Regions from separate parts of the Pelagibius sp. 7325 genome, predicted to be linked through region 1. Evidence: riboswitches for the same ligand, from Rfam matches in the RefSeq annotation. Region 1 holds a riboswitch; the other holds the start of a gene.
What was found. A riboswitch is a leader RNA that binds a small molecule or an ion and turns the genes downstream of it on or off. The one in region 1 is predicted to bind thiamine pyrophosphate.
Positions count from the first base shown of each region.

Region 2: another riboswitch for thiamine pyrophosphate. It lies ahead of thiB (thiamine ABC transporter substrate binding subunit); the one in region 1 lies ahead of thiD (bifunctional hydroxymethylpyrimidine kinase/phosphomethylpyrimidine kinase).

Region 1 is NZ_JBBKAH010000008.1:130,052-133,448, reverse strand. Features, by position in the region: gene WDC82_RS17950 (FAD-dependent oxidoreductase) at 1-607, opposite strand, end outside; gene thiD (bifunctional hydroxymethylpyrimidine kinase/phosphomethylpyrimidine kinase) at 612-1,484, opposite strand; TPP riboswitch at 1,541-1,644, opposite strand; gene WDC82_RS17940 (hypothetical protein) at 1,687-2,118, opposite strand; gene WDC82_RS17935 (hypothetical protein) at 2,385-3,314, opposite strand.
Region 2 is NZ_JBBKAH010000013.1:133,177-136,573, reverse strand. Features, by position in the region: gene WDC82_RS23360 (sensor histidine kinase) at 1-896, opposite strand, end outside; TPP riboswitch at 1,038-1,157, shown strand; gene thiB (thiamine ABC transporter substrate binding subunit) at 1,213-2,217, shown strand; gene thiP (thiamine/thiamine pyrophosphate ABC transporter permease) at 2,243-3,397, shown strand, end outside.

The sequences.
Region 1 (3,397 bases):
CGAGCGCGCGGCAGCGCAGCACCAGCATCTCGCCGCGCACGCCGCGCAGTTCGGGAAGCGCGGGCCGCGCGGCAAGGCCGCGGCAGTCGACGGTGACGTCTCCTTGCGGGGCGTGGCGGGCGTCGGTGCCGAAACGCAGGACGGCACCGCCGGCGGCAAGACGCTCGGCCAGCGCCGCGGTTGCCGCGCGCGGATCGAGGTGGGCTTCTCCGGAAAACAACAGGCCCTGGCGGAAACGGCCGGCCAGGTCGGGTTCCAGCTCGCCGATCATTGCCGCATCCACCGCCTCGTGCTGCGTCGTGCGCCTGGCAAAGCGCTTCAGTTCGCCGCTGTCGCGGGCCGGCGCCAGCACCAGGGTGCCGCGCCGCGTCACGCCGCCGGCGTGCTGTGCCCACCAGTCCGCCGCCGCCTCGCCCAGGCGCACGACCTCGTCTTCGGCGCTCTCGCCTTCGCACCAGGGTGCCAGCATGCCGCCGGCCCACCACGAACAGGACGCCGGGCCCAGGTCGCAGGCGCGGTCGACCACCGTGACCTCGGCGCCGCGCTTCAGCAGCTCTGTCGCGCAGGTCAGGCCGGCCACTCCGGCGCCGATGACCGTCACCCGCATGGCGCTACCTCCGGACCGCATGCCGGACCGCATGCCAGACCGCATGGAAGTGATGCACCGGGCCGTGCCCCGAGCCGACCGCGAGGCCGTCCGCCGCGGCGATGGCACCTTGCAGGTAGTCGTGCGCGTCGCGCACCGCCGATGCCAGATCGGCGCCCTTGGCGAGGCCCGCCGCGATGGCGGCCGAGAGCGTGCAGCCGGTGCCGTGGGTGTTGCGAGTCGCGCGGCGCGGCGCTTCCAGGCGCAGCGTCCCGCCACCGCTGGTCACCAGCAGGTCGACGCAGCGCTCGCCCCTGCCGTGGCCGCCCTTCATCAGCACGGCTTGCGGGCCGAGCGCCAGCAGCGCGCGTCCCTGCGCGGCCATTTCCTCTTCGGTGGCCGCCTCGTCGATGCCCAGCAGGCGTGCCGCTTCCGGCAAGTTCGGTGTCAGCAGACTGGCCAGCGGCAGAAGCGTCTCGCGCAGTGCGGCGACGGCAGCCTCCGGCAGCAGGGCATCGCCGGACTTGGCGACCATCACCGGGTCGAGCACGATGGGCCGGCGGCAGCCGCGCAGGCTCCGGGCGACCGTGCCGATGATCTCCGGTCCGCCCAGCATGCCGATTTTAACCGCGGCGATATCGAGATCGTCGAACACCGCGTCGAGCTGCGCGGCGATGGTCTCGACGGGAATGGCGTGGACCGCGGTGACGGCGCGGGTGTTCTGCGCGGTGACCGCCGTGATGACGCTGGCGCCGTAGACGCCCAGCGCCGAGAAAGTCTTGAGATCGGCCTGAATGCCGGCGCCGCCGCCGCTGTCGGAACCGGCAACGGTGAGGGCAATCGCCGGTGCGTGCCCGCCGATGCCGGCCTTGGCTACGTGCAGTCGTGCTTGCGCCACCTCTCGCGTCCCCTCTTAAAGGGCCGGAAAAGGAAAGCGGATCAGGCTTATTTCTGGAGATGTCGTGACCCGTTCCCTTCGCCGGCATTACCCGGATCAGGTTCCTTGGGTTGACGCCTCAAACGTCTCTCAGCCCTTTCGAGCACCCCAACGGTAGGTCATGAGATAACAGGTCGCGCCGGCCCTTTCAAGGGGCCGCGGCTCAGTTCGCCGGGCCGTGCAGCCGCTCGCAGGTAAAGAGGGCGGACTCGGGCTCCAATGCCAACATCTGCTCGCGGGCGCGCAGGCGCCGAATGCCCTCGGCCTCCAAGGCGAGCACGAGCGGATGGTGCATGATGTAGTCACGCGCATCTTCCGGCGAGGTCACATCGATGGCTTCGACGCTGGCGGTGAGAGGCTGCCGGTCGTGATCGCGTCCCAGCCGCACGATGAAGAAACGCTGCTGCGCGATCTGCGACAGCGCGGTCGCCATGCGCTCGACGCTGTCCACGTCGTCGGTGTCGCGCGCGATCTCGTTGATCGTGCGGTAGGTCACCTCGACCAGCTCGTTGGCGAGCCAGCAGATGGCGCCGTCGGCGAAGACCCGCCGGCTGCGTGGCGTCTCCAGCGACAGCCCCCGGCTTATCCCTGCCATATAGTCAGCGAGATCGGCGACGCTATCCGGCGCAGGGATCCTGTAGCCGCTCCACATGAGCTCCCGGGTCCCTATGACCGCACAATAGCCCCAAACGTCGTGAAACGATTCCGGACCCACAGAGGTGACACGCGACATCCGATCCACTTCCTGTTCGTCGCAGCTAACTCAATGAAATCTGACGGAAATTCGTTAACGAACTCTCGCCATCGTCATTGGATGACCAGGGCCGGCGCTGTTCCCGCCGGAGGCCAAGGCCGTAAGTCTCAGCAATCCAGCAGAAACGGGCCGATGATCGACGGCTGCGGCCCGTGGAGTTCCGGCTGCGCGGCGGCGGGACGCACGCGGCCGGCCGCGGCCGGCGCCTCCCCCGGGCCAGGCAGCGCACAGGGGGGCGTCGGCAGGCCCGCACCATTCCACAGGATCGCCACCGTCCGCTTCACCTCCGCGCGCGGCAGGCCCAGTTCTTCCAGGTAGCGCTTGATGTGCGGCTGCCGGTCGCTCAGCAGCTCCAGGAGGGCGTCCCGCTCCGCCGCGCTCGGTGTCGCCTCGTTGGTCAGCCCGAACATCGCCGCTTCCTGGTCACGCCGAGCCTGCACCCGGTGGTGGCGTTGGCGGTTGGAGCCGAAACGGATTTCGAACCACGCCTCGCCCCGGGCGCCGCGCTGCAGCGCGCTGCACAGCTTGGGGCCGATGAGCGCGGGGTTGCAGTAGGCCAGGGAGAACAACGCCACCAGTTCGCGCGATCCGGCAAGGGTGGCGAGCAGTTCGCGGCCCAGCTTGCGCTGCAATACGGCCTCGACGTCGGGGCGTGCCAGTTCGAACAGCGCCTGCGCCTGCGCGCGGTCGATCAGAAAGCTAAAGCCGTTGCGCGCCTGTGGGTCTTCGCCCGGTATCCAGGGGCTGACCAGCCGTCGCGCCGCCGCCACGTCATGGCACGACAACGCCTCGCCAACCGCCGTCAGCCGGATGCGGTCCTGCGGCGTGAGGCGGATGCCGATGCCGGCCAGGTCGCGATCGAGGGAATCCCGCGGCGGCCAGCCCGGGGTGCTGTCCAGCATCGTAAAACCCAACCCCAGGGTGGGAAGGCCGCGCGGGTCACTGTAGACCCGCGGGACGAAACCTTCGCTGGCGGCGACGAAATCGAACAACGCCCGGTCGAATGAGCCTTCGATCCGCCTGGATACGATCGCCACGACACCCCCCACGAGTTGCGATAAGACAAGGGTCGGGTTGATCGAAGGTAGAAGTCAATACCCCGAAATCGCTAGTTTCGGCC
Region 2 (3,397 bases), on a different contig from region 1:
GCCTGGGCGGCAACGGTTGGGCCCCAGACCACGGCCTTCCAGCCAGAGTCCCGCAGCGGCGCGTAGCCGACGATTTCCTCCCTATCCTGCTCGTTCTGGCGGTAAGCAACCCCGCTCGTGGCGGTCAGTTGCGTGGCCAGGTCCGGGTCGAAGTGGCGCGCTTTGCCGGCATCCGCTTCCGGAGGCGTTTCGGCGCTGGAGACAACGACAGCGCCGGCGCTGTCGATCACGGCGGCGGTCCAGCCCGCCGGCAGGCCGTCGGGGTTGATCAGCCCCCGCAACTCATCGGCGTTCTTGGTGATGATCAGGGCGCCGCCGTCCGGCGTCAGGTCGTCCGGTAGCGGGATGATGACGTTGAAGACCCAGCGCTGGCTGGTGGCGCCGTAAAAGACGTCCGAGACTTGGATGGCGTCCGTCCGCAGGGCCGCCTCCAGGGCCTTCATATTCGAGGTCTTGCCAAGCGAGGTTCCGTAGGGCACCCGGGTATTCAGCAGCTGCTGACCGTCTTCGTCGACCAGAATCACGAACAGCGAGCCGTGGCGCAGTGCGGCCTGCGCGCGATTGTGGAAAGCCTCCAGGTCGTCGTTGCTCAGTTCCGGCGAGGTGACCAGGACCTGAAGCGTCGTGGTCATCTCCTGTACCGTATGGCCGACAGCCGTGGCGAGCAATTGCGCCTCGCGTTCCGTGCGGCTTTCCAGCGCCGCGCGCTCGTTCAGCTGAAGCTGCGCCAGCAGCAGTGCGGCGAAGGCGAACACCGGCAAGGTCACCGCGCAGAACATGGCGACGAGATAGAAGCCGATGGAGGCCTTGGGGACGCGCAGGACGCTCGGCCGGGCAACGCGAGCAGGGATGTCCGGGTGCCGGGCAGGATTGGCCTGCGCGGAGGTTTCGCTCATTGGGATACCAGTCGGGGGGCGTTCACAGGGCCCACAATAAGGCGTGTCGCCGGGAAAAGCACTTGCATAGATCGCCCGGACGGCCGACCCCGAGCGTTGGCGGGAGTGCTTGCAGCCGCAGCGCCCTGACCCTATTCTGCCTCCGTCTCAACGGGGTGCCCATCAAGGGCTGAGAGACCGGCGCGGCCCTGCCGCAGACCGGACAACCCGATGAACCTGACCCGGGTAATGCCGGCGGAGGGATTTGAGCGACCGGCCGACCACCAGCCCACCGTTTCTCAAAACCAGCCGCCCCATAGATACTATGGAGCGAATAATGCACCTTTCGACTTGCCTGCTTGGCGCCGCCGCGATCTGTTTCGCCGCATTGCCCGCGGGCGCCGCGGACAAGACGCTGACGGTCTACACTTACGATGCCTTCACCTCCGATTGGGGGCCGGGCCCGGCGATCAAGGAGGCCTTCGAGGGCCAGTGCGACTGCACGCTGGAGTTCGTCGCGCTCGATTCCTCCATCGGCGTCCTCAGCCGTCTGCGCCTGGAAGGCGAGAACAACAGGGCCGACGTGGTGCTGGGGCTCGATCTCAACATCCTGGCCGAGGCGAAGGAGAGCGGGCTCTTTGCCGCGCACGGCGTGACGCCGGACAATCTCCAGCTGCCCATCGCGTGGCGCGATGACACCTTCCTGCCTTTCGACTTCGGCTACTTCGCCTTCGTCTACGACACGCAAGTGCTGGCCGATCCGCCGAAGAGCCTCCGGGACTTGGTCGAGGCGCCTGACGACCTGAAGATCATCCTGGAGGACCCGCGCAGCTCGACGCCGGGCCTCGGCCTGCTGCTGTGGGTGCGCTCGGTCTACGGCGACGAGGCTCCGGCGGCCTGGGCGAAGCTCGCCAGGAAGACGCTGACCACGACCAAGGGCTGGAGCGAGGCCTACGGCCTCTTCCTCGAGGGCGAGGCGCCGATGGTGCTGAGCTACACCACCTCGCCGGCCTACCACATGATCGCCGAGAACGAGGACCGCTACCGGGCCGCCAGCTTCGCCGAGGGCCACTACATGCAGGTCGAGGTGGCGGCGATGACGCGGTCGACCGACGACCCGGAACTGGCGCAGCAGTTTCTCCGGTTCATGCTGACCCCCGGCTTCCAGTCGACGCTTCCGACGGGGCAGTGGATGTACCCGGTGATCGACCTGCCGGAGGGCCTGCCCGCCGCCTACGACAGGCTGGTGGATCCGGCAAAGCCGCTGCTGTTCCCGGCGGAGGAAGTCGCCGCAGAGCGCAAGGCCTGGGTGGAGGAATGGCTGCAGGCGGTCAGCGAATAGCGCCGCCTCCGGTTCCCTGTTTGTCATGCCCTGGTGGCTGCCCGCCGCACTCGCGCTCACCGTTGTCGCAGCGGTGGTCGGCGGTGCGCTGCTGGCGCTCGGCCTCGCCGCGCCGGGTTTCGACTTCGTCGGCAACCTCGCCGATGCCTACCTCTGGCGCGTGGTGTGGTTCACCGTTCTCCAGGCGACGCTCTCTACGCTGCTCTCGGTAGCACTGGCGGTCCCCGTGGCGCGCGCGATGGCGCGGCGGCGCTTTCCGGGCAGGGGCCTGCTGCTGCGTCTCTTCAGTCTCTCTCTGGTGATTCCCACCATCGTCGCCATCTTCGGCATTGCCGCGGTGCACGGGCGCACCGGCTGGGTGAACGACGCGCTGGCCTTCCTCGGCCTCGGGCGCGCGGACTACCTCTACGGCCTCACCGGCATCCTCATCGCGCATGTCTTCTTCAACATGCCCATCGCGGCGCGCATTCTGCTGCAGGCGGTGGAAGCGGTGCCGCCGGAGACCTGGCGCGTCGCCAGCCAGTTCGGCCTCAAGTCGCGCGATCTCTTCCGGCTTATCGAGTGGCCGGCCATGCGCACCGTGCTGCCGGGCGCCGCGGGGCTGGTCTTCATGCTGTGCTTCACCTCGTTCGCGGTGGTGCTGACGCTGGGCGGCGGACCCAAGGCGACGACGCTGGAAGTTGCCGTCTACCAGGCGCTGCGCTTCGACTTCGACCTCGGGCGCGCCGTCACGCTGGCGCTGGTGCAGCTGCTGCTGTGCAGCGTTATCGTGACGGCGGTGTTGCGGCTCGCGGTGCCCAGCACCACGGCGCTCACCGAGGGCCGGATCTACGAGCGGCCCGATACCGGCGGGCGCATCGGTATCGCGGTGGATGCGCTGGCGCTGCTGGTGACCATCGGCCTGGTGGTGTTGCCGCTGGCCGCCGTCGCGGTTGCCGGATTCAACCCCACCGCCGCCGAGGTGCTGACGCGCGCAACCCTGTGGCGCGCAACCGGCCAGTCGCTGGTCATCGCGCTCTCGGCCGCCAGCCTGGCCCTGCTGCTGGGCGGCGCCATCCTGGTCACCAGCCGCATCCTGCGCCACCGCCTGGCGCGGGCCGGCGCCGCCGGGCGGCTGGAGCTTTCCGCTTCGCTCATCCTCGTGGTGCCGCCCTTCGTGCTGGCGACCGGACTCTTCGTG